Regions from separate parts of the Agrobacterium sp. 22-214-1 genome, predicted to be linked through region 2. Evidence: predicted binding sites of a transcription regulator. Region 2 holds the regulator's gene; each other region holds the start of a gene.

Region 1 (11,133 bases), on a different contig from region 2:
CGTGATGAGCGGTCAATATGTGCTGACACGCGTTTCCGACGGTCAAATCCTGCGCTCCGCACGCCGCAGCGTAACAGCACAGGTGGACCTGCCGCAGCAGGAATTCGCCAAGATCCGGGCAATCCGCGACGCCGAGAACCGTGCGGCCCGGGAACTGGCTGAAATCATCCGCACCGATATCGCCGCCACGCTCGGCCGCTGAGAGCGGCGGCCGTGACAGAGATAAAGTCCCATGAATTTGAGCGCTTCGCCGAAAATCCGGCGGAGCGCTTTCGCATTTTCGTCCTTTACGGCCCGGATCGCGGTCTCGTGTCGGAACGCGCAGGCGTCATCGCCAAAAAGACCGGTATCGATCCCGATGACGCTTTCGCATCGCTGAAACTGACCGCATCCGATCTGCAGGGCGACCCCGGCCGTCTGCTCGACGAGGTGAATGCCATCGGCCTTTTCGGCGGCGAAAAACTCGTCTGGGTCAAAGGTGCTGCGGCGGAAAAGGCGCTGGTGGATGCGCTGCAGATTCTTGCCGAGACACCGCCGGAAGCGAGCTTCCTCATCATCGAAGCAGGCGACATCAAGAAGGGTACGGGACTGCGCAAGATCGCAGAACCGGCGCGTTCCATCGCTGCGATTCCCTGCTATGCCGACGATGCGCGCTCATTGAACGCATTGATCGATCAGGAACTCTCCGCCGATAATCTGCGCATTGCGCCAGCCGCAAAACAGAGGCTAATCGAATCCCTGGGTGGTGACCGCATCGCCTCGCGCAACGAAATCCGCAAGCTGGCGCTCTATTGCCGCGGAGCCGACGTGATCGAGGAAGACGATGTGCTGGCGATCATCGGTGATGCCAGCACAGTTTCCGCAGACGATGCCGTCGACGCCATTCTGAAAGGCGACAGAAACGCCTTTTTCCACGCGACGCAGAAGATCGTCTCTTCGAAGACCCCGATCTTTCTTGTGCTCCAGGGGTGCCTCAAGCAATTCCAGTTGCTCGACCAGATGCGGGCCGAAATGGATGAGAAAAAACTGCAGGCCGGTCAGGTCATGCAGACACTTGGACGCCACATCCATTTCCGCAGAAAACCCATCATCGAAAGAGCCCTGCGAACCTGGCAGCCAGCGGCGATCGCCCGCGAGATGAACCGTCTGCAGGCCGCTATCCTGCAAAGCCGTCAGCGGCAAAGCCTGGAGGAAAGCGTGGCCCTTCTGACATTGCTGTCGACCACGCTGCAATCCGGCCGCGGCGGATGAGGCCCAGCAAAAAGCCCTCGCGCTGCTGCGAGGGCTTTTTAAATCATGGTTTCGCGGTCAGGCCGTAAAAACTCAGTCGCCCTGTCCGGGCTCGGCGGAGAAATAAAGCTCGAGCTTGCCTTCGACACCGTCCATTTCCTTGGCTTCCGGCATCGGGTCGCGCTTGATCGTGATATTGGGCCAGATTGCCGCATATTCGGCATTGAGCTTCAGCCATTTGTCGAGACCCGGCTCCGTATCGGGCTTGATGGCTTCGGCGGGACATTCCGGTTCGCACACACCGCAATCGATACATTCATCGGGATTGATCGCGAGGAAATTTTCACCCTCGTAAAAGCAGTCGACGGGGCAGACCTCAACGCAATCGGTATATTTGCAGCGGATGCAATTGTCGGTCACGACATATGTCATGATGAACTCCAGAATATGCAGGCCGGGTCTGTGGGCTTCGGAACACAAGCCGTCGCCCGGAATTCAGACAGGGCAATTTCGCAAGTGACGTAATGCCTTTGCTTGCAGATAGCAAGGATAAACAATTCTGAAAAAGGGGTGCGACCCGGAGGTTTATTCTAATCTTTGCTTCCGTCGCTGTCAGACAGAAACCTGTCGAGCGCCCTGCGCTCTTTTTTGGTGGGACGCCCGCTGCCCGGCTGGCGCAACGCCTGCTCGAGAGGTGTCAGCCTGTCGGAAGGTTCCCGTGGCGGCGTCTCGTCGTCATAGAGAAGTCTGGCTTCCTCATAGGGTCCACGCCGTGTTCCGCCGGACTTGACGACAAGCACCTTGTCCATCCGCTCGAAGTCGATCTCCAGCCTGTCGCCCGCCTTCACCACATGGCTGGACTGGCGAATGGCAATGCCGTTGACCTTGACGTGGCCCGACTGAATGTAGCTCTGGGCAAGCGAACGGGATTTGGCCATGCGGGCAAAGAACAGCCACTTGTCCAGACGCTGACGCGTGCTTTCCAGTGGCTGTTCGCTGCTTCCCATGGGCTTACTTCTTCAGCTGCTCCTTGAGAGCAGCGAGCTTTGCGAAAGGCGAATCCGGATCGAGCGGCTTTTCCTTGCGCGGCGGCTTGGCTTCGAAGCGCTGCTGACCCTGCGGCTTTCCGCCACGGTCATTGCGTTCCGGCCGGTCCTTGCGCTCCCCGCGATCGTGACGATCGTTGTTGCGGTTGTTGCCACGGTCCGGACGGCCGCCATCGCGCTTGCGCTCGCCGTCGCCACTGCGATTGGCACTTGCACCGTCACGATTGTCGCGACGGCCTTCGCCACGACGCTCGCCCTGTTCGCGCGCTCCTTCACCACGACCCTGACCGCGATTGCCGGGACGACGGTTTTCGCCACGCTGATTTTCGTTGCGACCACCCGGACGCCACAGAAGAACGGGCTTGGGCTCGGCGGCCTCGGCGCCTTCCGACACGGCCTCGGCTGCGACAGCCTCTTCGCTGGCAGCTTCCGCAACCGGCGCCTCGACAGCTTCGCCTTCGACAGCAGCCGCCGTCTCGGACACCTGTTCTTCGGAAGCCGGCTCGTGTTCCTCGGTCTCGACGTTTTCCTCTTCAGCCGTCGCCGCCTCCGCGGCAGCCGGAGCAGAGGCACCGGCGTGGCTGGCGAGGAAGGCCTGCGCCTCTTCCGCCGTCACCTGATCGGCGCGGTAACCGAGGCCCTTCAGAATTTCTTCCATGTCGTCAAGCGTCGCGCCGAGAATGGAAAGCATGGCGGTCGTTGTCGTGAAACGGCGACCGTCATAAGCGCCTTCCGGGCGCGGCTGCTGACCGGGTTTCCACTGCAGCAGCGGGCGGATGAGATCGGCCAGACGCTCGAGAATGTCGATACGCACGGCGCGCTTTCCGAGGAAGCGGAAACCGGCGAGCTTGTAGAACATGCGCTCGAAGCTGGCATCGGTGACGACCGAGGTACGGCCTGCGGCCAGCACCGGAATGAGGTCGCCGTAACCCGGCTTGCCGAGACCGTCATTCTTCAAAGCCCAGAGCAGCGTCACAAGCTCCGCCGGAGCGGGCTTGAGAAGCGCCGGCAGGAAAACGTGATAGGCGCCGAAACGCACGCCGTAGCGGCGCATGGAGGCGCGCGCATCCTGATCCAGAGACTTCACGTCTTCGGCAACGTCGCGGCGGAACAACACGCCAAGATTTTCCACGAGCTGGAACGCCAGACCCTTCGCCAGACCCTGAAGGTCTTCGGCGCGGGAAATATCGTCCAGCGGCTTCAGCACGGTCGCAATCTGATGATTGACGAAACGCTCGACGCGCGCCAGCGCGTGATCACGGGCATTGCCGTTCAGCTGCTCGTCGGCAAGCAGGATCACCCGCGGCTTCATGATGTTGTCGCCGGCCGAAAGGCGGGCAACCGGTTCGCCCAACCAGCGAACCAGACCATCGGAGCTCAAAGCGAGATCGCCATTTCCACTGGCATGCAGACGCGCGGCACGCGCCTCGAATTCGAGCGCAAGCGCCTTCTGCGCCGCAGCCTGCACGGCCTTCTGATCCGGCCCTTCCATTCCCGGCACCGGCGTGAACCGGAACCCGGCCAACTGGCCGACGTGATGACCTTCTACGAAGACATCACCATTTACACTGATTTCAGCTTCAAGCATCGCATTCTCTCTCAGGCGCCTCATGAGCACAGATGTCCTGCGATCAACAAAGCGTTTCGTCAACCTTTCATGTAGCGCATCGGACAATCGATCCTCGATTTCCCGAGTCTTTTCTTGCCAGTGTGTCGGATCGGCAAGCCATCCTGGGCGGTTCGATACATAAGTCCATGTTCTGATCTGCGCAATCCTCGCAGACAAGGTATCGATCTCTCCATCCGTCCGGTCGGCGCGACGCACCTGCTCGGCCATGAAATCCTCGTTCACCGCCCCGCGTTTGACGAGGTCGAAATAGAGCGTGGAGATCAGGTCCGCATGCTGGGCAGGAGCAATGCGGCGATAGTCTGGAAGAGCGCACGCCTCCCAGAGTTTTTCCACCCGCGCATCGCTCGTCGTCACATCGATGATCTCGGGATAACGCGACAGATATTCCAGCGCCTGCTGGTCGATTGCCGGCAGGGCGCGCGAAAGTCCCTGGATCGCCGGCGCGGCATCGAGGCTCAGGCGCAGATTGGCGATGGAGGAAAAATCGAAATTTTTCGTCCGCCACTGCAGAACCTTAACCGCATCGAACTGATGGGTTTCGATCCGCGCCACCAGCTCGTCATCGAACGGATCGACACGCCCCGTCACGCCGAATGTGCCATCGCGAAGATGGCGGCCGGCGCGGCCGGCGATCTGGCCGATCTCGCCGGGATTGAGATTGCGGAACTGATAGCCGTCGAATTTGCGGTCCTGCGCGAAGGCGACATGGTCGACATCGAGGTTGAGACCCATGCCGATGGCGTCCGTCGCCACCAGATATTCGACATCGCCGGATTGGTAGAGCCCCACCTGCGCATTGCGCGTGCGCGGCGAAAGCGCGCCCAGCACCACGGCAGCACCACCGCGCTGACGGCGCACCAGCTCGGCGATGGCATAGACCTCATCGGCGGAAAAGGCGACAATCGCCGTGCGTTGCGGCAGGCGGGTAATCTTCTTCTGACCCGCATAAAAAAGCTGCGACAGGCGCGGGCGTTCCACAACGGTAATTCCCGGCAGCAGTTTTTCGAGGATAGGACGCATCGTGCCGGCGCCAAGCAGCAGCGTTTCCTCCCGCCCGCGCAGATGCAGCACCCGGTCGGTGAAGATATGCCCGCGTTCGAGATCGCCCGCCAGCTGCACCTCGTCGATCGCGACGAAGGCGGCCGTCGTCTCGCGCGGCATGGCTTCCACCGTGCAGACGGAATATTTGGCTTTAGGCGGTGCGATTTTTTCTTCGCCGGTAATCAGCGCCACATTCGGCGCACCCACCTTTTCAACGAGGCGGGTATAGACCTCCCGCGCCAGAAGACGCAGCGGCAGGCCAATGACACCGCTGCCATGCGCGACCATCCGCTCGATCGCGTAATGGGTCTTGCCGGTATTGGTGGGGCCGAGAACGGCCGTGACACCGCGGCCGCTCAGGATCATGGGGCGAAAATTCAACGTAGTATCCGCGAATCGACTTCATCTGCTTGCCGTGCACCCGGCATTGCTGATGCAGGCCGCACGCACCACACATGGCAATGCCCGCAGACAAAGGCAATAGGCCTCATCCGCAAAGTGGCTCAGGGCGACCTGTCGACGGAATTTTCCATTCAGATTCAGCCAGTTGAGCAAACAAAAAGAATCCGGCAAAAATGAAATCGATTCGGCTGCGGAACAGTCTGCGAACGAATCGAATACGAATCGCTGACTCGATGGGATTCAGCTTTTGTTCTCCGCAATATCTGGTTGGCCAGGGCGCAGACCATACCAGATTATGAATCCGGATAAGTCCTTGGCCGGATTCGGCTTTACGGTAAAGCCACCGGGCAGAAAATCCCGGAATCGGCTGTCAAGCGGCAATCCCGGAAAAGCCGATCAGAAACATGCAGGAAGGGTCGGATCAGAGCGCCTCGCCGGCAAGCAGACGCGGCGCATTCGCATCCGTCGTGCCGGCGGCCTGACCGATGAAATAGGATTTGAGACCCGGCAAACGATCCACGACGCCGAGACCGAAATCACGCATGATACGGATGGGTGCAATATCGTTGGAGAAAAGCCGGTTCAGCACATCCGTCGTCACGCCCATCCGCAACGTGTCGAAACGCCGCCAGGACTGGTAACGCTCCAGAACGTTGAGTGAGCCGATATCGAGGCCGAGCCGGTCGGCCTCGACCACGGTTTCGGCGAGAGCCGCCACGTCCTTGAAGCCAAGATTGAGGCCCTGCCCGGAAATCGGGTGAATGCCGTGCGCCGCATCACCCGCAAGCGCGAAACGCGGTGCAACGAAAGAGCGTGCCAGCGTCAGACCCAATGGGAAGGCGCGGCGGGGACCGACCGGACGAAGAGGACCGAGCTTGTGACCGAACCGGCGCTCCAGTTCTTCCTCGAACACCAGATCGTCGGAAGCCACCAGCCTGTCGGCATCGGCCGTGCGTTCGGTCCAGACGAGCGAAGAGCGATTTCCCTTCAGCGGCAGGATGGCGAAGGGGCCGGATGGCAGAAAATGCTCCTCGGCGCAGCCCTCATGCGGCCGCTCATGCTCAACCGTCGTCACGATACCGGACTGATCGTAAGCCCAGTGCACGGTCTTGATGCCAGCCATGTCCCTGAGCGCGGAGCGAACGCCGTCACAGGCAATCAGCAATCGCGCTTCGAGCGTCGACCCATCGGAAAGGCGAATGGCCGTCGACTGCGGACCCGCAGTAAAATCGGAAACACTAAGACCGTGACGGATTTTTATGCCAAGACGCTCGCACAGGCCTCGCAATGCGCGCACCAGAGCGACGTTCGGAACCATATGGGCAAACGGCCCGCCTTCTTCCACGGCGCCGTCGAACGTCAGGAACACGGGACGCACCGGATCGGCGGTCTTCGAATCGGTGACGATCATCTTGTGTATCGGCTGGGCTTCCGGCTCGATCTCGTTCCATATGCCGAAAACATCGAGCATCCGGGTGGCTGCCGCAATAATGGCGGACGCGCGAACGTCCTTCGCCCAGACATCCTCGGGAGAGGCCTCAACCACCTGCACATCAAGATGCGGGGCCGCCTGCTTGATTGCGACAGCAACGGAAAGACCGACATATCCGCCGCCTGCCACCACTACGTCCAGCATCGCGCTTCTCCTCAAATCTTGTGCACGCATCATCGGCGCACTATAGACCATGTGACGTCTTCCTACAGCCGGAGCAGGCCGAAAAAATGTCGCATCCCTCGCAAACGTCAGACCCGATGGCCAATCTCATCGCCACACTCGATCTTGAGAAGCTGGAAGAGAACCTGTTCCGGGGCGAAAGCCCGCAGATCGGCTGGCAGCGCGTTTTCGGCGGCCAGGTCATCGCGCAGGCCCTGATCGCCGCGCAGAGGACCGTGGATAACGACCGTTTCGTGCATTCGCTGCATGCTTATTTCATGCGCCCCGGCGATCCGCTGGTGCCTATCGTCTACCAGGTGGAGCGCATCCGCGACGGCGCGAGCTTCTGCACACGCCGGGTGGTCGCCATCCAGCATGGCAAGGCCATTTTTTCCATGTCGGCCTCGTTTCAGATTTTCGAGGACGGCTTCGACCATCAGATCAAAATGCCTGACGTGACACCGCCTGAAAAACTGATGAGCGAAGAGCAGATGCAGGCAGCCTTTCTTGCCAAGGCGCCCGCCTCTATCCGCAAATACTGGAGCAACAAGCGGCCGATCGAGATACGGCCGGTATCGCTGACCCACTATATCTCCAAGGAAAAACTCGAACCGCAGCAGGATATCTGGGTTCGCGCCGTCGGCAACGTGCCTGATGATCCGCGTCTGCAATCGGCCATTCTCGCCTATCTCTCAGACATGACCCTGCTCGACACCTCGCTCTACGCCCATGGCACGACCATCTTCGATCCCTCGATTCAGGTGGCGAGCCTCGATCACGCCATGTGGTTCCACCGCCCCTGCCGGCTGGATGACTGGCTGCTCTACACACAGGACAGCCCCAGCGCTTCCGGCGCACGCGGTTTGACTCGTGGCAATATTTTCACCAGACAGGGTGAACTGGTCGCCTCCGTGGCGCAGGAGGGTTTGATCCGCAAAAGGGCAAATGATTAAATAATGTGCTTTTTCTGAAAATCGCACATTTAATAGACGCAAATTTTGGCGACAAATGCCCCTTTTTCAGACGTCCTTCATATAAGTTTTATATTTCAATAAGTTAGATACACACTCAAAACTGGCACGCCCTTTGAATGTATGTCCGCAGTCGCTGTTACTGATCTGCCAGCGGCAGGAGAGTCGGCTCCGTGCCGAGGACAAAACAAAGGATGGGAAACCAGATGAAAATTGTGATGGCCATTATCAAGCCGTTCAAGCTGGATGAAGTGCGCGAAGCGCTCACCGGCGTCGGCATCCAGGGCCTGACCGTGACCGAGGTAAAGGGTTACGGACGCCAGAAGGGGCATACCGAGATTTATCGCGGCACGGAATATGCGGTGAGCTTCCTTCCCAAGCTGAAGATCGAGATCGCAGTTCCATCCGACGTCGTCGACAAGGCCGTCGAAGCGATCGCGTCTGCGGCAAAGACCGGGCAGATCGGTGACGGCAAGATCTTCGTCTACTCTATCGAACAGGCCGTGCGCATCCGTACCGGCGAAACCAACACAGAAGCGCTTTGAAGCACGGCTGACAGGGGAGTTTTCTAGCTATGCAACTCAATAAGTTTTCAACGCTCGGCAAGCTGGGCGCCGCAGCGGCGGCCCTGATGGCTCCGGCCATCGCCTTTGCCCAGGATGCCGCGCCGGCAGCAGCCGCAGCGCCCGTTCCGGAAAAAGCCGACACCGCATTCATGTATGTCGCGACGATCCTCGTGCTTTTCATGATCATTCCGGGCCTCGCCCTGTTTTACGGCGGTCTCGTCCGCACCAAGAACATGCTCTCCGTTCTCATGCAGTGCACGGTCGTCGGCGCAGTCATGATGCTCGTCTGGGTAATCTACGGTTACTCCTTCGCCTTTGGCGGCGGCACCGGCCCTTATTTCGGCGGTTTCGGCAAGCTGTTCCTGTCGGGCGTTTCGCTTGACAGCACCTCGGCAACCTTCTCCCAGGGCGTCGTGATCTATGAATATACGTTCATCGCCTTCCAGATGACCTTCGCGGCCATCACGCCGGCGCTGATCATCGGCGCCTTCGCAGAACGCGTCAAATTCTCCGCCGTCATCCTCTTCACCATCCTGTGGGCCACCTTCGTGTATTTCCCGATCGCTCACATGGTCTGGGATGCAAACGGCCTGATCTTCGGCATGGGCGCCCTCGACTTCGCCGGCGGCACCGTCGTTCACATCAATGCCGGTATCGCCGGTCTGATCGGTGCGATCATGGTCGGCAAGCGTACCGGCTTCGGCAAGGACATGATGGCCCCCCACTCGATGACGCTGACCCTCGTCGGTGCAGCCATGCTGTGGTTCGGCTGGTTCGGCTTCAACGCCGGTTCCAACCTCGAAGCATCGGGCGGTGCGGTTCTCGCAACCATGAATACCTTCCTCGCAACCGCAGCCGCCATCGTTTCCTGGTCGCTGGTTGAAAGCTTCACCCGCGGCAAGGCCTCCATGCTGGGCGCCGCTTCGGGCATGATCGCCGGTCTCGTCGCCGTCACCCCCGCCGCCGGCTCCGTCGGCCCGATGGGCGCCATCGTTCTCGGCCTCATCGTCTCGCCGATCTGCTACTTCTTCGTCTCCGTGGTGAAGAACAAGTTCGGTTACGACGACACGGCTGACGTCTTCGGCGTCCACGGCATTGGCGGCATCATCGGCGCTCTCGGCACCGGCATCTTCACCTCGCCGCTGCTTGGCGGCACCGGCAAGCCTGAATTCTCCATCGCCTCGCAGCTCTGGACGCAGTTCGTTGCCGTGGCCATCACCATCGTCTGGTGCGCCATCGTCTCCGCGATCCTCTACAAGATCGTCGACGTGATCGTTGGTCTGCGTGTTCCGGTCGAAGCCGAACGCGAAGGCCTCGACCTCGCAACCCACGGCGAAGCCGCCTACCACTCCTGATATCCGGGAAAAGGGGTTCTCCATCCCCTCTCCCAAAAGAAGGCCCGCTCCGGCGGGCCTTTTTCTTTGCCGTAAAGCCGAAGCGCCTCAAAAAACCGCATGGTTAACACGACATTAACCAGCAAGCGGTTAGTTTTCCCTGTCAATCCGGGATCAGGTCTCCTGCCGGATCTTGCCGAAACCATAAAACGACGGGTTCAGGGACATGGGCAGAATGCATTCTCCGACATTCGATGGTCGTCACACGCGCTTCGTGTTGACGGCGTTTTTCGTGCGTCAGATCATGGCTCTCGCCGGTTTCGCTCTGCTGGCCACGATTGCACTGGGCATCGCCGCGCTCGCGACATGGAATGTCGCGGATCCGAGCCTCTCCTACGCGACAGGAAACCAGCCCACCAATCTTCTGGGCTACGGCGGTGCGATTTTCGCCGATATCGTGATGCAGTTCCTCGGGCTTTCCGCAATCATCTCGCTCCTGCCCGTCATCGCCTGGGCGATCGCGCTGATCGCCGGCCGCAAATTCCACCGCATACCCGTTCGCCTCGTAGCCTGGGTCGCAGGCGCCATCGTCTGCGCCGCCTCGCTGGGCTGTTTTCCGGCCCCCGTGACATGGCCGCTGCCGAACGGCATCGGCGGCGTCATCGGTGACATGATCCTGCGTTTTCCCGCCCTTTTCATCGGCGCTTACCCCACCGGCACGATTGCCACGGTACTGGGTGTCATATTTGCGGCACCCGCCGCATGGCTGATGCTGTTTGCCGCCGGTGTCGTTGGCGGTTTGGATGACGAGCTGGAACGCGAAGAAGCCGCTCCCGTCGCCACCAGCAAGGCCCGCGCCGCCCGTGAGGCCGAAGAGGATGATGAAGACGACGGCGAGGGTTTCTTCGCCAATATGCTCGCCTTCGGCGCGCTGGCGCATTACTGGTACATCACCCAGGCGCGCTTCCGCCGCCTGTTCGGTCTGAAGTCTAAATCCCTGCACGATGAATTCGAACATCCTTACGACTTCAACGAATATGAATTCGGCACGCTGAACGAACCGTCGCGCCTCAAGACCGCGATCAACCGTCTCGACCAGCGCGCAGAGCCGTCTTTCGAAGAACGCGCCGCATCGCGTCGCCAGATGTCACCTCCCTCCATCGCGCTCGATCATGACGAGGACATGGATGACGAACAACCCTTCGACGCGGATGGACGCCGGCTGCCGAACGGCATTCTCTCCGACGACGAGTCCGACC
Region 2 (11,133 bases):
TTTCGATCGTGGCGCAGCAGGTTTACGACCAGACCCAGTCTTTCCCGATGCTGGCGCTGCCGTTCTTCATGCTTGCGGGCACGCTGATGCTCGGCGGCAAACTTGGAACCCAGCTTCTGGAGCTGGCCTCCAAGGCCATGCAGCGCTGGCGCGGCGGCCCGCTTTCCACCACCGTCATTTCCTCGGTCGTGTTCGGCGGCGTTTCCGGCTCGGCGGTCGCCAATGCGAGCGCGCTCGGCTCGGTGCTCATTCCATGGCAAAAGCGCCAGGGCTATCCCGCTCCCCTCTGTGCGGCCAACAATGCCACCTCGGCCGTCATCGACGTGCTCATTCCGCCGTCGATCCCGATGATCCTCTATTCGCTGGTCAGCGGCGTCAGTATCGCCAATCTGTTCATCGCCGGCATTCTGCCGGGCCTGCTCATGGCGGTCGGTTTCATCTTCGTCTGCTGGGCCATTGCCGTGCGGCGTGGCTATGCGGTGCGAGACGAACGCATCCGCAAGCGCGATCTGGCACTACTTGCATTCCGCAGCCTGCCGGCGATCCTTCTGCCGATCCTGATCATCCTCGGCCTGCGCTTCGGCTTTGCAACGCCGACCGAAGTGGCCGTTCTTTCCGTCGTCTATTCGCTCGTGCTCAGCATCTTCTTTTATCGCGATCTGACGTGGAAGCGTTTCTGCGACAATTTCGTCGAGGCTGGCTCCGCAACCGGCGTCGTCATGCTGGTCATCATGGGCAGTGCGGCGGTGGGCTGGGTGCTCACCTTCGATCAGGCGCCCCAGCATTTCGCCACCTGGGTGGCGGAGAATATCTCCAACCCGATCCTGATCATTCTGATGATGAACGTCCTGATGCTGATCATCGGCATGCCGCTCGATCTGCCGCCGTCAATCCTGCTGCTCGGACCGATCTTCGTGCCGCTTGCGGATATGATCGGGCTCGACCGGGTGCAGCTCGGCATGATGATGGTGATCAATCTCGGTATCGGGCTCTATACGCCACCGATCGGCACCACGCTCTTCATCTCGTCCTCCATAGCCAGAGCGCCGCTCGGCGCGACGACGAGGGAATTGTGGCCGTTCTTCACCATGGCGATGCTGCTTCTCATCGCAGTCAGCTTCATTCCTGCGCTCACGATCTACTGACGTTCGGCCCGTAGCAAATCGGCAGCCAGAAACCACCGGCCGGGTCTATCCGGTCGGTGGTTTTAGTATTCAAGACGTGCCGCCTACGTCGTTAAATCTGCTTTGTTCATGGTTTCGACGATCAAATCACGATCTGCGATGCACCCTTCACGAAATTTTAGGGGATTGCGGAACACATATGGAACATATAGTGTTCGTTCTGTATTTGTTTCGCGACTTCAACGACGATTCTCAAGGGTGTTTTCCTCATGCTCACGCGCAAACAGCAGGAATTGCTTCTCTTCATTCATGAAAGAATGAAAGAGTCCGGCGTGCCGCCCTCCTTCGATGAAATGAAGGACGCACTCGATCTTGCCTCCAAATCCGGCATCCACCGGCTGATCACCGCACTCGAGGAGCGCGGCTTCATTCGCCGGCTACCTAACAGGGCGCGCGCGCTGGAAGTGATCAAATTACCTGAGGCCTATGCGCCGGGTGCAAGGCCGCAGCGCGGCTTCTCGCCGAGCGTCATCGAAGGCAGCCTCGGCAAGCCAAAGACGCCGGAGCCGGCCCCTGCCCCCAAGGCGCCGGCCAATGATCTCGGCGGTGCAGTCACCGTGCCGGTCATGGGCCGTATCGCCGCCGGTGTGCCGATTTCCGCCATCCAGAACAACACCCATGATGTGGCCGTGCCGGTCGACATGCTCGGCTCGGGCGAACATTACGCTCTTGAGGTCAAGGGCGACTCGATGATCGAAGCCGGCATTTTTGATGGCGATACCGTCATAATCCGCAACGGCAACACGGCCAATCCTGGCGATATCGTCGTAGCACTGGTGGATGATGAAGAAGCGACCCTGAAGCGTTTCCGCCGCAAGGGAGCCTCCATCGCACTGGAAGCCGCCAACCCCGCCTATGAGACCCGTATTTTCGGGCCGGATCGGGTGAAAATCCAGGGCAAGCTGGTTGGGCTGATCCGCCGCTACCATTAATTGGCAGCCCGCTTTTTTCGCTAAGGGCGTCATCGAGACGATGGCGCTCCCTTTGAGGCATCTTGGCTTGTTCTCTGGAACAGAGCGGCTCTGCGGAAGTAAAGAGAGGGTGTGTTTCGCCCTCATCTCCGGGCGGTGAGGTAGATATGCCTCCTTCTCCCTGCCCTCACCTTGCCATTCATCAACGCGGCTTATGGGAGCCATGGATTATTTGCAATATTCCAAGGGCCATCCGCCGGTATAGAAATGCGCGTCATATCGGGGAAACACGTCATGTATGATCTTTATATCGCCAACAAGAACTATTCCTCATGGTCGCTGCGGCCGTGGGTGTTGATGCGCACGCTCGGCATCGCCTTCGATGAAAAACTCGTTCCCTTCGGCGAAGGCGTTTCCTTCTCCACCTTCTCGCCGACCGGCAAGGTGCCCTGCCTTGTCGATGAGGGCGTGACAATTTGGGAAACGCTGTCGATCGCCGAATATCTGGCGGAAAGACACCAGGGCGTCTGGGCGAGCGACAAGCAGGCACGGGCCTGGTCACGTTCCGCGGCGAGCGAAATGCATGCGGGCTTTTCCTCGCTGCGCAATCTCTACCCGATGTCGGTCGGCATTCGCGTAAAACCGAAGGGTGGCGATACCGGGCTTGCGGCCGATATAAAGCGCATCGATACGCTGTGGAGCGAAGGACTCGCGAAATTCGGCGGGCCTTTTCTTGCCGGCCAGAAATTCACGGCGGTCGATGCCTTCTTCTGCCCGGTGGCATTTCGTTTCCAGACTTATGGCGCGGAACTTTCGCCCGCGGCGAGAGCCTATTGCGACCGGCTGCTCACCCTTCCCGCCATGCGCGAATGGTACGAGGCCGGGCTGAAGGAAGTCTGGCGCGACGCGGCGCATGAAGAGGAAATTAGCGGGATCGGCGAATTGACGGCGGATCTGCGCATCAAGGCCTGACGACCCATGCTGGCGGCACTTTATTGTGATGCCGCCAGCAACCGCATGACGGCATCAGGCACGTCGTGATCGAAACGGCCGCTTTTCCAGTCGTAATAGCGATGTTCGCTCCAGGGCCTGTCCATGCCGGCGATTGCGGCGCGCAGTCTGCCGACCACCCCTGCCTGATCGCTGCCGGCGAAGTCCATTTCCAGCGAACCGATCCGCCGCAGGATATCGCGGTTCAGCAGAAGTGCGCCCGAGCGGCATTGGGAAAAGGACGTTCTGCGGGAGACGATAACGATATCGGCAATATCGCAAGCCTTTCCGGCAAAGCGGCCATCTTCCAAAACGATGATCCATTCGCCGCTTCCCGCGCGCGCAACGCACCATATGCCTTTGCTGCAGGTGAAAACACCGGGCTCGGCGTCTCTCAGGGCCGCCGTCATCTGCCGTGCAACCGCGCTCATCTCTTGCGGATCAAGCTTCGCCTTCGGGGCCAAAGCCACGGTTTTTGCCGTAGCCTCGGTCTTGAGAAAGACCGGCGGCACAGGCTGTTCCGGTAAAAGCAGCGCCCTTTGCCACTGGCCATAAACGAAACCCTGCGGCTGAGCCTTCGTCGTATAGGCTTTGCCGTCCTCCAGCAGCGCCACCAGCTCGCCATCCTCATGAACAAGCAAATCGGGCGGATCGCGATAGGCCGTGGCGGCTGACAGGCCAAAGGCAAGGAACAGAAGCGGCATGCCCAGAAGCGCAAGCCGGCTGCGCAGCAATGTCAACAGCAGAAAACCAGCCGAGGCGAGCCCCAGAAACCACCCGTGCGGCCGGCCCGTCGCAGCGCTTCCGCCCCAGGACGCCACCTCCTGCGCAACCTCGATGACGAGGGCCATGCCGTACCCCATGACCTTCAGAAATGGCGCATCCAGCCCGAAAGGCATCAACAGCATGGCGAAAAGGCCGAAAGGCATGACAATCAGCGACATCAGCGGCATGGCGGCCAGATTGGCGAAAAGTCCATAGGTGGTGACACGCTGAAAATGCTCGACCGAATAGATCGCCGTCGAAAGACCGCCGATCAGCGACGTCGTGATGACACCGCCAACGATGGCGCCCGCCGTTTGCGCCACCGTCATCCATGCCGGTTTGCGCCCGATAAACAGACGCTCGCGATCGATACGCCAGCGGCTCCAGGCGGCATAGGAGGCGACGAGCGCGATGGTCGCGGCAAAAGACATCTGGAAGCTCGGACCCATGATTTCCGAGGGCGAAAAAGCAAGAATGACCAAAGCGGAAAGCGCAACATTCCTGAGGCTGAGCGAGGGTTGATCGAACAGCACCGCGATCAGCATCACCGACATCATCAGCCAGGCGCGTTCGGCGGAGACGGCGAAACCTGAAATCAGATAATAGGCAAGCGTCATCAAGAGCGCGGCGAAAGCCGAAATCTTCTTCACGGGCCAGCGCTGCGCAAATGCCGGAAAAAGGCTGAAGGCAAGCCTCAGTCCCACGAAAAATATGCCCGACGCCAGCGCCATGTTGAGCCCGGATATGGCGACGATATGGGCAAGGCCGGAGAGCCGCAACGCTTCCATCGTTTCGGCGGATATGGCCTGTCTCTCATCGGTGACGATGGAGGCGGCAAAGGCGCCGGCATCGCCGCCGATGGTGTTGCGGATGCGCTCGGCAATGGCGGTGCGAAGGCCATAGAGCCGCATGTCGGCCCATTCCAGCCAGCCCGTCTTCGCGTCGATGCCGGGTGGAGTTACCGTCTGTGGCGGCTTATAGAAGAATCCGGTCGCGCCTATGCCCCTGAAATAGGAGGCGAAGGCGAAATCGTTGAGCCCCGGCAGAGCCGGGCCGGATGGCGGCGAAAGCCGCGCCTTGCCACGAATGGTCGCGCCGAGCGCGGCGGGCTCGCCTCCCCCGCGTGACAGGAGCGAGACCTTGCCCGGCGGGCGTGACAATGCCGGCGCTTCCGTTGCTGTGAGTTGCACCACATATCGCCAGTCCCCGCGCGCATCCACCTCCCTTCGGGTCACCGTGCCGGTGATGGTGGTGGTGACGGGCGTATCCAGCACCACTGTTCCCGCACGCCACGTTTCGACCCCGGCGAAAAGCATGCCCAGCAAAAGCAGCGCGAAAAGGCCGCAGGCCGTGGCTGCGAAGCCCGAGCGATATTTCGCGAAAAACGCCAGACCGGCGGCGATGAGACATGTGATCGCCAGAACGAGGAATGAAGGCGAGGTATTGAGGGAAAACCAGAGGATCGCACCGCAGCCGATGAAAACCGGAACGAAAAGAAAATCGTGACCGAATGCGCGCTCCTCGGCGACGCATACGGCGATTTTTTGAGAGGCGACAACTCGCAGTTTCGGCTTGCCGACAAGGGCGGGCGTACCATATGTCGCGACATCGCCGGTTCTACGAAGCGGATAAAGGATTTCCGCCGTGCCGGGCAAATCGCCCTGCATCGTTTCGGCATATCCGAAATGCTGTTTTTCCCCTTGACCGAGCAATCCGCGCCGCGCCCCTGCCGCACCGGGAACAGGTTTGCAGGCGGATGCGAGGGATTGCAATCCTTTCCTTTAACCCTGCGTTGACTGAGATTGAATTGCCATCGCCGGGAAAGACGGAAGCAAGGCAATTGCGTTTGCCGCAATGCACAATTTGACCTTTGGATAGCTTGGCATCTGCGCAAGGATCATATAGCTAATCGGTAGACGCTTAACCGCGGGGCGTGTCTCAACGCCCCCACCCGCATGTTTTCGGAGGATCAGTATGACGGAAAAAAGCGCTACAGTGACACTTGGCGAAAAGCAGGTCGAACTCCCGGTCAGGGAAGGCACGATCGGACCAAGCGTCGTCGATATCGCCACGCTGTACAAGCACACGGGCTCTTTCACCTACGACCCGGGTTTCACGTCGACGGCCTCCTGCGAATCCAAGATCACCTATATTGACGGTGACGAGGGCGTTCTGCTGCATCGTGGCTTCCCCATCGAGCAGCTCGCCGAACAGGGCGACTTCCTGGAAACCTGCTACCTTCTGCTTTACGGTGAACTGCCGACCGCGGCTCAGAAGAAGGACTTCGACACCCGCGTCACGCGCCACACCATGGTGCATGAGCAGATGAGCCGCTTCTTCACCGGCTACCGCCGCGATGCGCATCCGATGGCCGTCATGTGCGGCACGGTCGGCGCTCTCTCGGCCTTCTACCATGACTCGACCGACATCACGGATCCGCACCAGCGCATGGTCGCTTCGCTGCGCATGATCGCGAAGATGCCGACGATCGCCGCCATGGCTTACAAGTACCATATCGGCCAGCCCTTCGTTTACCCGAAGAACGACCTCGATTACGCCTCCAACTTCCTGCACATGTGCTTTGCCGTGCCGTGCGAGGATTACAAGGTCGATCCGGTTCTGGCCCGCGCCATGGACCGCATCTTCATCCTGCATGCCGACCACGAGCAGAACGCCTCCACCTCCACGGTGCGTCTTGCCGGTTCTTCGGGTGCAAACCCGTTCGCCTGTATCGCAGCTGGCATTGCCTGCCTCTGGGGCCCGGCTCATGGCGGCGCCAACGAAGCGGCGCTCAACATGCTCAACGAAATCGGCACGGTTGACCGAATTCCGGAATATATCGCCCGCGCCAAGGACAAGAACGACCCGTTCCGCCTGATGGGCTTTGGCCACCGCGTTTACAAGAACTACGACCCCCGCGCCAAGATCATGCAGAAGACGATGTACGAAGTGCTGGAAGCCACCGGCAACTCCGACGATCCGATCATGCAGGTCGCGCTGGAACTGGAAAAGATCGCCCTTTCCGACCCCTACTTCGTCGAAAAGAAGCTCTACCCGAATGTCGACTTCTATTCCGGCATCACGCTGAAGGCGCTCGGCTTCCCCACCACCATGTTCACCGTTCTCTTCGCGCTCGCCCGCACCGTTGGCTGGATCGCACAGTGGAACGAAATGATCGAAGATCCGCAGCAGCGCATCGGCCGTCCGCGCCAGCTCTACACGGGCGCCGGCAAGCGCGACTACGTTCCGGTTTCCAAGCGCTAAGCCGCGAAACCCCATAAATCAAAGGCCGGCAGGTTTTCACCCGCCGGCCTTTTTTGTTGGGCATCCGAATGGTTCTCAGTGGCGTGCGGCAACGCCCAGGAACTGCTTCAGTTCGGGTGTTGCGGGATTGGAAAATACCTCTTCCGGCGGGCCAATTTCATGCACCCTGCCCTCATGCATGAAGACGACGCGGGAGCAGACGTCGCGCGCAAATTTCATTTCATGCGTCACCATCAGGAGCGTCATGCCCTCGGCGGCGAGTTCCCGCACTACGGCCAGCACTTCCGCGACGAGTTCGGGATCGAGCGCCGAGGTGATTTCGTCGCACAGCAGCGCGATGGGCTGCATGGCAAGCGCGCGGGCAATGGCGACGCGCTGTTGCTGGCCGCCGGACAATTCATCGGGATAGGCCTCGAATTTATGCGCCAGCCCGACACGTTCCAGCATCTTGCGGGCAACGGCTTCCGCTTCCGGCTTCGGCGTCTTTTTCACCACGGTCTGCGACAGCATGACGTTACCGCCAACGGTCTGGTGCGGGAAGAGATTGAACTGCTGGAAGATCATGCCGACCTTCAGCCGCAGGGCTTTCAGATGCAGATCGTCTTCGAGAAGCTGCGCGCCGGCGACCGATATGGAACCGGCCGAGATCGTCTCCAGCCCGTTGATGCAGCGAAGCAGGGTCGATTTGCCCGATCCGCTCTTGCCGATGATGGCGATGACTTCACCCGGCTCCACATCGAGGTTGATGCCCTTCAGAACCTCGTTGCTGCCATAGCTTTTGCGGACTTCAGTGATTTCGATGAGCGACATTGAGCTTCCTTTCGAGGATCTGGCTGCTCTTCGACAGAGGCCAGCACAGCGCGAAATAGATGAGGGCGACGAGGCCATAAACGGTGAAGGGCTGGAAGGTGGCGTTGGTGACGACCGTGCCGGCCTTGGACAATTCGACAAAACCGATGATCGAGGTCACGGCCGTTCCCTTGATGACCTGCACGAAGAAACCGACGGTCGGCGGAATGGCGACCCGCATGGCCTGCGGCAGGATGACGTAGCGCATCTGTTGCAGGCGTCCCATGGCAAGGCTTGCCGATGCCTCCCATTGGCCTTTCGCGACGGATTCGACACAGCCGCGCCAGATTTCGGTGAGGAAGGCCGCTGCCCACAGGATCAGCGTCAGGCCTGCTGCCAGCCAGGCCGGCACATCGATGCCGAACAGGCCGAGGCCGAAAAAGGCGATGAAGAGCTGCATCAAAAGCGGCGTGCCCTGAAAAAGCTCGACATAATAGCGTGCGAAAGCCCGCATCGATTTTTTCCGGGAAATGCGCATGAAGAGCAGAAGCAGCGCCACCAAGCCGCCGCCGGCGAAGGAAACGAGCGACAGCAGCACGGTCCAGCGCGTGGCGAGCAGCAGGTTTCTGAGAATATCCCAGGTGGAGAATTCGATCATCGGACACTCCTGCGCGGAAAGATGAGGTTGCCGCCCATCACCAGCACCTGCCGGAGAAGGATGGCGAGCACGAGATAAATGACGGTGGAGACCATATAGGCTTCGAAGGCGCGGAAGGTGCGAGACTGAATGAAATTGGCCGCGAAGGTCAAATCCTCGGCGGCAATCTGCGAGACGACCGACGAGCCGAGCATGACGATCACCACCTGCGATGAAAGAGCGGGCCAGATGCGTTGCAGCGAGGGCACCAGAACCACATGCCGGAAGGTTTCGAAACGGGTCATGGCAAGGCTTGCCCCCGCCTCGAACTGTCCCTTCGGCGTCGCCTGAATACCGGCGCGGATGATTTCGCAGCTATAGGCCCCGAGATTGACCACCATGGCGATATTGGCGGCGGTCAGTTCCGACAATTGCAGGCCAAGCGACGGCAGGCCGAAAAAGATAAAAAACAATTGTATGAGGAATGGCGTGTTGCGAATGAGCTCCACATAGGTCGCGACCGGCGGCCGCAGCCATTTGGGCCCCAGCGCGCGCACCCAGGCGCAGACGATGCCAAGTGCGATGCCGAGAACGCCGCCAATGGCAATCAATTCCAGCGTAACGGCGATGCCTTTGGCGATCTGCGGATAATAGTCGAGAAGCCATCCAAAATCGAATGTGTATTTCACCCGATGCTTCCTTTCGGCGAGGACAAACCATGCGCCGGTCCCGCCTCAAAGCGAGGCCGGCGCATGCATTTTTCCGGGTTGCTCAGAGATCCTTGGGCAGGTCGGTTTTCAGCCATTTCTGCGCGATCGTGTTCAAGGAACCATCGGTCTTTGCGGTGGCGATGATGGCGTTGACCTTTTCAAGCAACGCCGGCTGTTCCTTGTTCAGGCCGATATAGCAGGGCGAATTCTTGATCAGGAACTTCAGCTCGGGGCGCTTTGGCGGGTTCTTGGCGAGAATGGCGGCGGCTACCACGTTGCCCGTGGCCACGGCTTCCACCTGGCCGGCGAGGAAGGCGGAGATCGTGCCGTTATTATCCTCGTAGCGCTTGATGGTCGTATCGGCAGGCGCCACCTTCGTCAGCTCCAGATCCTCGACAGCGCCACGGGTGACACCGATGGTCTTGCCGGACAAATCTTCCGCCTTGGTGACGGCAACCGAAGCCGGAGCGAACACGCCGTTGAAGAAAGGCGCATAGGCGGTGGAGAAGTCGATGACCTTTTCACGGTCCGGGTTCTTGCCGAGGCTCGAAATGACGAGATCGACCTTGTTGGTCTGCAGATAGGGAACGCGGTTGGCGCTGGTGACCGGCACGAGTTCAACCTTCACGCCCAGCTTATCGCCGATCAGATTGGCGACGTCGATATCGTAGCCCTGCGGCGCCATATCCGTGCCGACGCTGCCGAAGGGCGGGAAATCCTGCGGGACGGCAACGCGGATCGTGCCGCGGGAGGTGATATCACCGAGCGCATCAGCAAAGGCTGCGGGCGAAAAGCCGAGCGTTGCGGAAATCGCGGCAATGGCAAGCAATGAACGTCTGGAAATCATTGAGAATTACTCCTTGGGGCTTGAGGAAAGAGGCTGAAGTGAAAGGGAATTGCGAAGCTCGTAGAGCGGGTCCGGCCTGCGGGTGAGATCGAGACCGGTTTCGACTTCGTCGAGATGGCGGATGGCGAGTTCTGCGGCGCCATGAAAATCGGCAGCCTTGATCGCTTCGAAGATACGGCAATGTCCGTCATGCGACTGCTGTGCATGGAAATCGGACTGATAGAGCATGGAGATGAGGATGGTTCTCGCCGTCAGGTCGCGCAGCGTTTCGACGATGATGTCGTTGCCGGCGATTTCCGCGATGCGAATGTGGAAGTCGCCCATCAGGCAGGTCAGGCGCTGGCGGTCGCCTTTGGCAATCGCCGCCTTCTCCTCATCGAGATGATCGGCGAGGATGGCGATGCCTTCGGCGCTGATGCCGGAAAGATTGCGCAAGAGCCCATATTCGATAATGCGCCGCGCCTCATAGACCTTGATGGATTCTTCGGCGGAAGGCTCCACCACGAACCAGCCCCGGCGCGGGCTGACGGTGACGATGCCGCGCGTCTCCAGCCGCATCATCGCTTCGCGAATGCGCGTGCGCGACACGCTGAAAAGGCTGGCGAGCTGGTTCTCGCTGAGGCGGGTGCCCGGACGGATGCGCGCGGAAAGAATGCCGGAGATGATGGCGTCTTCTACCGCGCTCTGGGCGCTTTCTGATGTATGGCTATCTTGCATACAAGATTGAAAGCAAGAGGTGTGCCAGACGGAAATTTATGGGCCGGGAGCCATCCGATGGTCAGCCGTTTGCTGCACTAACGATCAAATGCAGTAAAATCGCGCCCTCGCCTGCCTGCATCGACAGCAGGACGGCAGCCCGTGGGAGTGAGTGCTTATTTGATTATTGTGAGGGACGAGCTTTGCTCTTCAGGACATCCAGAAGAATGCGGGCACCGGTTTCGCCCGGAGGCACATCCGTATGCAAACGCTGCTGCACGAGTGCATAACCTTCGAGCATCGCCTGCCGTTCAGTGGTGTCGGAAGACAGACGCTCTGC
Region 3 (8,065 bases), on a different contig from region 2:
ACCGCCACCTTCGGCCCGACGCCCGGCGCGCGGGAGATCATCGTTTTGTCCTGTAGCGCAATGGCATTGGCCAGTTCGGAGGGCGACAGCGTGGAAAGAACGGCCAAGGCCACTTTCGATCCCACACCCTGCACGCTCTGCAGCAGGTTGAACCATTCCCGCTCTAGCGCCGAGAGGAACCCGAAGAGCTTCAGCTGGTCCTCACGCACATAGGTTTCGATGAACAGCACCACCGCCTCCCCGACGGAGCCGATTTTCGACAGCGTGCGCGCCGAACAATAGGCGACGTAACAGACGCCGTGAACATCCACCAGCACATAGTCCGCGCCGATTTCCTCGATGCTGCCTTTCAGTTTTCCGATCATGATGCCGCCCGCTGCAATGAGACTTTAAATATTCAACCGGCCGCCAGCAGTCGCCGCATCCTGTCACCGCCGCGATTATGGGCGTGGCAGATTGCGATGGCGAGCGCGTCCGCCGCATCGTTACCCTTGAATTCGGCCTTCGGCATCAGGATTTTGAGCATCATGTGAATTTGCTGCTTTTCGCCATGCCCGACACCGATGACGGCCTTCTTCACCGCGTTCGGCGCATATTCGAAGACCGGCAACCCTGCGCGCGCCGGAACCAGCATGGCGATGCCGCGCGCCTGGCCGAGTTTCAGGGTCGCAACCGCATCCTTGTTCACGAAAGTCTGTTCCACCGCCGCTTCATCAGGCTGGTGGCTGTGCACAATATCCGCCAGCCCGTCATGCAGCTGGCAGAGCCGCGAGGCCAGATCCATATCGCCGTCCGACGTCACCGTGCCGGAGGCGACAAACCGCAGGCTGTTGCCGAGAGTGTCGATCACCCCCCAGCCGGTGCGCCTTAATCCGGGGTCAATGCCAATGATTCGAATCGTCTTTTGCATGAGGCACCTTATCTTTCCGGCTGCGACCCTGCCAGCGATAAGTGAACAAAACGACAACATTCATCAAATTTGCAGTGCAGCATTTACCTCTGCTTAAACCGCGTACCGCATTGTTCCCCCACAAAATCAAAAAAGGGGAGCTGCGGACATGATGATCCGCGGCATAATATTTGAGCCATATCAGCCATCCGGTGGCGCCACATGCATGGCGCGGGAACTGATCCGGCATTGGGGGCTGTATCGGCCATGCTGAACCGTTTTCATTCTATATCCACCAAAGTGCTGGCGATTTTCCTGGCGCTTATGGCGATCTCGACCGGGGCTCTGACACTTCTCGGTTATCAAAGCAGCAGCGGCGTTCTTGAAGAACAGGCGTCGAAATCCATGGAGAGCATTCTCGTCTTTCGCGGCGACATGCTCCAGGAGCGTCTTGAGCAGCTGAAAACACAGGCGGATTCCATTGCCAAGATCGAATCCCTGCAAATGGCTGTCGTCTCCATGCGCAGCGGCTGGGCGACCGTGCAGAAGAACTCCGGCGATGCGAAGGCGGAACTGCAGCGCGTCTTCGTCAAGGAAAACCCCTTTGGCGAAAAGGAAAAACTGATCAAGCCGGAAAGCCCAAGCGGCTTCTATTATTCAACCCATGAGAAGACCCAGACGGATATTGGCGGTTATCTGCAGGGAACGCCGTTCAGCGACGTTCTCTTCATCGATCCCGCAGGCACGGTCTATTACTCTTACCTGAAAGGATCGGCTTTCGGGGAAACCGTCACCGGCAGCGCCTGGGCGGAAAGCGGCCTCGGCGCGGCTTTCGCACGCGGCGCCGCGAATGCCGAAAAGGCCGTGAACGACGTGGCGCAGACCAGCTTCTCCGGCCTGCGCATCGATGCCGCCACGAAAGAGGCCGGCATTTATTTCGGCGTTTCGGTCGTCAAGTTCGGCGCGTTCAAGGGCATCGTGCTCTTCCGGGTCAAGGAAGAGGTCTTCAGCCAAATCCTCACGAAGGGTGTGACGGCCGGCAGTTCCGAACAGTCCGCAATCGTTTCCGCCGATGGCAAGGTTATCGGCGTGGAGGGTAACAGGCTGGTCGGCCTCGATCCGGCAATCTATGGCTTCCATGGGCAGGCGCTGAATACGACGGGCATGACGATTGCCAAGATCGACCGTGCCGATGGCGAGGCCAATGCCTATGCCCGCCCCTTCTCCTTTGCCGGGGAAAAATATCTCGCAGTGGAAAGCATGCTGCGCAGCGAATTGAATGCGGGCTCGGTTTCGATTGCCGGCACGCTGGCCGTGATCGGCCTTTGCGTTCTGGCCGCCATGTGCGCGGCGACGGCCTTCTTCGCGCGGCGCCTGTTCGCACCGCTGGAAAAGCTTGCGGGACTGACCGGCGAAGTGGCCGCAGGCCGTCTCGATGCGGAGATCGGCAATCAGGACCGGAAGGACGAGATCGGCCGCATGGCGCGGGCGCTCGGCAGTTTCCGCGAAAAGCTCATCCTGCAGCGGGAGATGGAAGAAACCGCATCGCGCACGCGTGAGGAAGCCGAAACGGCCCGCCGCGCGCATCTTGCGGAACGGGAGGCCGAGGCCGGCACCCTGCAGATGGTCGTGCATTCCCTGGATGAAGGTCTGGATCGGCTGGCGAACGGCAATCTCGCCTATCGTATCGAAACCGTCTTCCCCGACGATCTCGAAAGCCTGCGCCATAACTTCAACACGGCGCTTTCCCGGCTCAGCGAAACCATGCAGGCCATCGGCGGCAACTCCGCCGCGGTTCGTGGCGGTTCCGAGGAAATGCGGGTGGGCGCCGATCAGCTCGCCGAACGTACCGAGCGACAGGCAGCTTCCATCACCGAAACGGCAAGCGCCATCAAGGCGATCACGGAGGCCGTTCGCGACCAGATCGAACGCGCCGAACAGGCAACGCGGATCGCCCGCGATGCCAGCGCGGAGGCCACGGCATCCAGCCGCGTGATGGAGCAGACCATCGCCGCCATGGAGGCGATCCAGACCTCGTCACGCCAGATCAACCAGATCATCGGCGTCATCGATGAAATCGCCTTCCAGACCAATCTTCTCGCCCTCAATGCCGGCGTGGAGGCAGCCCGCGCGGGCGAAGCAGGCAAGGGCTTTGCGGTCGTGGCGCAGGAGGTGCGCGAACTGGCGCAGCGTTCGGCGGCGGCCGCAAAGGAGATCACCAGCCTGCTGAAACGCTCCACCGACGAGGTTTCCGCCGGCGTGGCGCTGGTGGAAAAAGCAGGCACGTCGCTTTCCGGCATCGGCAAGCATGTGCAGACCATCAGCGCGCGCATCGAGGAGATCATGGACTCCACCCGCGAGGAAGCGCACACGCTCTCGGAAATCAACAGCACCGTCGCCAGCCTCGACACCATGACCCAGCAGAATGCCGCCATGGTGGAAGAAACGACGGCCGCCATTCACAATCTCGCCTCCGAAGCGGGTGAAATGGATGGCAGGCTTGGACAATTCACGCTGGCTTCCGACCGGGATGCGGCTGGTCATCGCGACGCCCGACAAATTCGGCGGGCAGGCTGAAAAAGCAAAAGGGCCTCTTCGGAGGCCCCAATTTTTTTGAACCATCCTTCAATTCTGCGCGACTTCACTGGTAAATCGGGACACGCGCCTTACATCCGCAGCAAAGATTTAAATTTCGCAGGAGCGTCGGATGATCCCCTTTTCCATTCTCGACCTTTCGCCCATCGGCGAAGGCGAGAGCGTCAGCGAGGCGCTTGAAAATTCCCGCCGAATGGCGATCAAGGCCGAAGAACACGGCTATAACCGCATCTGGCTGGCGGAGCACCACGGCATGCCGGGTATCGCCAGTGCTGCAACATCGCTGGTCATCGCCCATGTGGGCGCGGCCACGAAACATATCCGCGTCGGCTCCGGCGGCATCATGCTGCCCAACCACTCCCCGCTCGTCATCGCCGAGCAGTTCGGCACGCTTGCGGCGCTGCTTCCCGGCCGTGTCGATCTCGGTCTCGGCCGTGCGCCCGGAACCGACATGCGCACGGCACGGGCGCTGCGCCGCAATCTCGATGCCGGCGCGGAAAACTTCCCGCACGATATCGTCGAACTCCAGCGTTACCTCGGCCCGCCGCAACAGGATCAAGCCATTCTCGCTGTGCCGGGCATGAATTCCAACGTGCCGATCTGGCTGCTCGGCTCCAGCACCTATAGCGCACATCTCGCCGCAGCCCTCGGCCTGCCCTATTCCTTCGCCTCACATTTCGCGCCGGATATGCTGATGGAAGCCATCCATATCTATCGCGAGCGCTTCCAGCCTTCCGAAGTGCTGGACAAGCCCTATGTGATGGTGGGTGTGATGGGCGTCGGCGCCGATACGGACGAGGAGGCGCAACATCTCTTCACCTCGTCGCAGCAGCAATTCGTCAACCTGCGCCGCAACGTGCGCACGCAGTTTCCGAAGCCGGTGCACAGCATGGACGATTACTGGAACGAGATGGAACGTTTCTCTGTCGAACACACGCTGCGTTTCGCAGCCGTGGGCTCGCCTGAGACGATCCAACGCCATCTCGACGGCTTCCTGGCGGAAACGCAGGCGGATGAGCTGATCGTTTCCATGCCGATCCATGACATCGAAAAGCGGCTGCGATCCGTGGAGATTTTTGCTGACGTGCGAACCTCCATAAAGAAGGCTGCCTAAACAAAAAGCCCCGGAGCGGACGCTACCGGGGCTTTTTTTGAAATATGAGACGTCAGGCGGAAAGCTTGGCGAGAATTTCTTCGGACACTTCGAAGTTGGAATAGACGTTCTGCACGTCGTCATCGTCTTCGAGATTGTCGATGAGCTTCATCAGCGACTGCGCCTTTTCTTCATCCACAGGCACCGTGTTCTGCGGCTTCCAGATGGCCTTGACGCTTTCGGCTTCGCCCAGCACGCCTTCCAGCGCCTTGGAAACCTCGTTCATCGCTTCGAAACCGCAGATGATGGTGTGACCATCTTCGGAAGATTCGACATCGTCGGCACCGGCCTCGATGGCGGCTTCCATGACCTTGTCGGCATCGCCGACTTCAGCCTTGTAGGAGATTTCGCCAACCCGATCGAAAGAGAAGGAGACCGAACCGGTTTCGCCGAGAGCGCCGCCGGCCTTGGTGAAGATGGAGCGAACGTTGGAGGCGGTGCGGTTGCGGTTGTCCGTCAGGGCCTCGACGATGACGGCGACGCCGCCCGGGCCGTAACCCTCGTAACGGACTTCGTCATAGTTTTCGCCATCCGCGCCGGACGCCTTCTTAATCGCACGCTCGATGTTGTCCTTGGGCATGGACTGGGCCTTGGCGTTCTGGATTGCCAGACGCAGGCGCGGGTTCATGTTCGGGTCGGGCATGCCCGTCTTTGCCGCAACGGTGATTTCGCGCGCAAGCTTGGAAAACATTTTGGACCGCACGGAGTCCTGCTTGCCCTTGCGGTGCATGATGTTCTTGAACTGTGAATGACCAGCCATGGAAAACCTGATTGTCGTAATTTGGAGATTGCGGGCCTTATAAGTGCGATAGCCGCGCCATTCAACCCCGCAAGCGCTTTCTCTTGCTGCAACAACGGAAGGAACTGATTTATCCGCTCTTCGTTCTGATCATGAACGCGGCGGAACAGGGCATTTTTCCTCCGTCGCAGCATGACACCCGAAGGAGAAAACATATGGTCAGCCTGACTGAAGCACGAGAAGCACCGGCCCGCCAGCTCTGGGACGAGATCAATTCCGTCCATGCCGGCATGCTCGGTCTCGAAGGACTGCACAACCACATGCAGCCCATGGCGCCTCATGCGGACCCCAAGACCAACACCATCTGGTTTTTCTCCAAAAAAGACACCGATCTGGTGAAATCGCTGAAATCCGGCTCCCGGGCGCATTTCTGCGTGGTGGGCAAGGACCATGACTACCACGCCTGCCTTTCAGGCATCCTCGAAGCGCGCGAGGATAAAACCAAGATCGACGAATATTGGAACTCCGTCACCGCCGCATGGTACGAACATGGCAAAAGCGACCCGCAACTGACCATGCTGGCGTTGCATGTCGACGATGCCGATATCTGGGCTTCGACGGACAGCACGCTGAAATTCGGCTGGGAAATCGCCAAGGCGAACATGTCGGATGACAAGACGCCTGACGTCGGCGTTCGCCAGCACCTCACCTTTGCCTGAGAAACGGCTCTCCCCGGCCTTCCTCGCCCGTCGCTATGCTACATGCCTTTTGGCACCAGTATCTGCGGCTGGCGGGGAAGGTTCCTCATCGAAACGCGGATCACCGGATCGGTCGCATAGGCAATGCGGAAACTTTCGCCGAACATCGTCAGAAACTGCTCCAGCGGCGGGCCGGTGCGGTGCATCGGCAGGATAAGCGCGGAGCGCAGGCGCTTGACCACCCGGCTCATGCTGTCGGCCCCCATGGTCAGCCCGCCATCCACCGGCACCATCAGAACATCCAGACGGCCGATCTCGGCATAATGCGTATCCGTCAACTCATGATGCAGATGCCCGAGATGGCCGATGCACAGCCCGGCAACCTCGAAGATGAAGATGGAATTGCCGTTCTCCTGGAAGGACTCGTAATCGCCCCAGCGGTTGCGGATATCGGTTGCGACATTGCGGATATAGACATCGCCCACCAGAACCTTGTGCTCGGCCTTTTCTCCCGGCGTATCGCTCCAGCCATGCAGCACATATTGAATGGCCGGGTCCGGACTGAGGGTAAAATGCGTCGAATGCGCCCGGTTCATCGTCACGACAGTCGGCGTGACGGGCGGACGATAGACGCCGTTATAATCGGTGGCGATAGTCACACCGCCGGGGCTTTCGATGAGATAGGTGGAATGGCCGATGAAGCTGATCTTCACCTCTTCCTTCGCCGTCGCCTGCGCCAGCTGAACACCCGGCGGATTGAAGCTCGCGAACATGACGCCCGGAATGTTGCTGGCGATCGCCTGGCACTGGCTGACGGGAGGGCGGCTCGCCGTCTGGGAGAAGGCCGCTCCCGAACAGGCGATCAGCCCCGATATTGCAAGCATTAGCACGCGCAGCATCATGCCACTCCCCTGAACTTGCGAAGCTGAGAGGATGGGACAGGTTTTGGCGAGCGTCCAGTTACAAGAGCTCACACTCTCGTCATTGTGAACGCGTCGGGGGAAGATTAAACCCAGAAGGACGGCAGGGTTTCCGAAAGCCGCGGCCCGATGCGCAGCGGCGCAATCTTTTCCGCAAGTCCGGTTCGGTCGGAAATCTCAACGCCGACACCGCAGATCGTCGCAGGTCCGCTCGCTGCCTCGAAACGGCCCTTCGGCATTTTGGAAATGAAGCGGTTGATCGGCTCTTCCTTCTCCATGCCAAGCGAGCTGTCATAATCGCCGCACATACCGGCATCCGACATGTAAGCGGTTCCGCCGTTCAATATCTGGGCATCGGCGGTCGGAACATGGGTGTGGGTGCCGACAACGAAGCTAGCGCGCCCATCGACGAAATGGCCGAAACACTGTTTTTCGCTGGTCGCTTCCGCGTGGAAATCGAAAATGATGGCGTCGGCCTGTTCCTTCAGCGGGCAGGCGGCAAGAATGTTTTCCGCCGACTTGAAGGGATCGTCCAGTTCCGGATGCATGAAGACCCGGCCCATGATGTTGGCAACCAGTATGCGCGCGCCGTTGCGGGCATAAAAAATGCCCGAGCCCTTGCCCGGCGTACCATCCGGATAATTGGCGGGCCGCAGGAACTGGTCGTGGCGCTCACAGAAGGAAACCGCTTCCTTCTGGTCCCAGACATGGTTGCCGGTCGTCACCACATCGGCGCCGGCATTGATGGTCTCGAGATAGATATCTTCGGTGATACCGAAACCGCCGGCAGCATTTTCACCGTTGACGATGACGAAATCCAGCTTCAGGTCGGAAATCAGCCCCGGCAACCGCTCCCAGACAGCCGTGCGTCCGGTCTTGCCAACCATATCTCCGAGAAAAAGAAGCCTCATTCACCCGCCCCGATCTTGCGCATGTTTCTATATTTCGTCCCCTCTAGTGCATTTCCAGGAAAAGTGGAACCCGGTTTTCCGTCCGGAAATGCGACGAAACAAAGAGTTAGAGGGTCTTCGCCATTCAAGGAAAAGTGGAGACCCTCCAGCGGGTAATCCA

The links. The regulator LexA, encoded in region 2, represses DNA repair genes until DNA is damaged. The targets are predictions, from matches to a motif close to TGTTCNNNNTGTGTTCNG.
Region 1: a site for LexA is predicted at 5,541-5,558, ahead of ACQZ5G_RS18845 (helicase-related protein). Genes of this name have one in related genera too.
Region 3: a site for LexA is predicted at 952-969, ahead of ruvC (crossover junction endodeoxyribonuclease RuvC). Genes of this name have one in related genera too.

Annotation. Positions count from the first base shown of each region.
Region 1 covers NZ_JBNWCK010000005.1:231,620-242,752, forward strand. The annotation lists gene lptE (LPS assembly lipoprotein LptE) at 1-202, shown strand, start outside; gene holA (DNA polymerase III subunit delta) at 214-1,251, shown strand; gene fdxA (ferredoxin FdxA) at 1,324-1,662, opposite strand; gene ACQZ5G_RS18840 (RNA-binding S4 domain-containing protein) at 1,821-2,237, opposite strand; gene ACQZ5G_RS18845 (helicase-related protein) at 2,242-5,313, opposite strand; gene ACQZ5G_RS18850 (ubiquinone biosynthesis hydroxylase) at 5,771-7,096, opposite strand; gene tesB (acyl-CoA thioesterase II) at 7,072-7,956, shown strand; gene ACQZ5G_RS18860 (P-II family nitrogen regulator) at 8,169-8,519, shown strand; gene ACQZ5G_RS18865 (ammonium transporter) at 8,549-9,895, shown strand; gene ACQZ5G_RS18870 (DNA translocase FtsK) at 10,110-11,133, shown strand, end outside.
Region 2 covers NZ_JBNWCK010000001.1:595,702-606,834, forward strand. The annotation lists gene ACQZ5G_RS03045 (TRAP transporter large permease subunit) at 1-1,145, shown strand, start outside; gene lexA (transcriptional repressor LexA) at 1,394-2,116, shown strand; gene ACQZ5G_RS03055 (glutathione S-transferase family protein) at 2,390-3,067, shown strand; gene ACQZ5G_RS03060 (ComEC/Rec2 family competence protein) at 3,088-5,517, opposite strand; gene gltA (citrate synthase) at 5,825-7,114, shown strand; gene ACQZ5G_RS03070 (amino acid ABC transporter ATP-binding protein) at 7,190-7,924, opposite strand; gene ACQZ5G_RS03075 (amino acid ABC transporter permease) at 7,902-8,561, opposite strand; gene ACQZ5G_RS03080 (amino acid ABC transporter permease) at 8,558-9,229, opposite strand; gene ACQZ5G_RS03085 (transporter substrate-binding domain-containing protein) at 9,312-10,097, opposite strand; gene ACQZ5G_RS03090 (GntR family transcriptional regulator) at 10,104-10,814, opposite strand; gene lpxB (lipid-A-disaccharide synthase) at 10,978-11,133, opposite strand, start outside.
Region 3 covers NZ_JBNWCK010000002.1:152,694-160,758, reverse strand. The annotation lists gene ruvA (Holliday junction branch migration protein RuvA) at 1-365, opposite strand, end outside; gene ruvC (crossover junction endodeoxyribonuclease RuvC) at 398-910, opposite strand; gene ACQZ5G_RS10500 (methyl-accepting chemotaxis protein) at 1,157-3,466, shown strand; gene ACQZ5G_RS10495 (LLM class flavin-dependent oxidoreductase) at 3,597-4,598, shown strand; gene ACQZ5G_RS10490 (YebC/PmpR family DNA-binding transcriptional regulator) at 4,651-5,397, opposite strand; gene ACQZ5G_RS10485 (pyridoxamine 5'-phosphate oxidase family protein) at 5,592-6,095, shown strand; gene ACQZ5G_RS10480 (MBL fold metallo-hydrolase) at 6,134-6,976, opposite strand; gene ACQZ5G_RS10475 (TIGR00282 family metallophosphoesterase) at 7,081-7,905, opposite strand.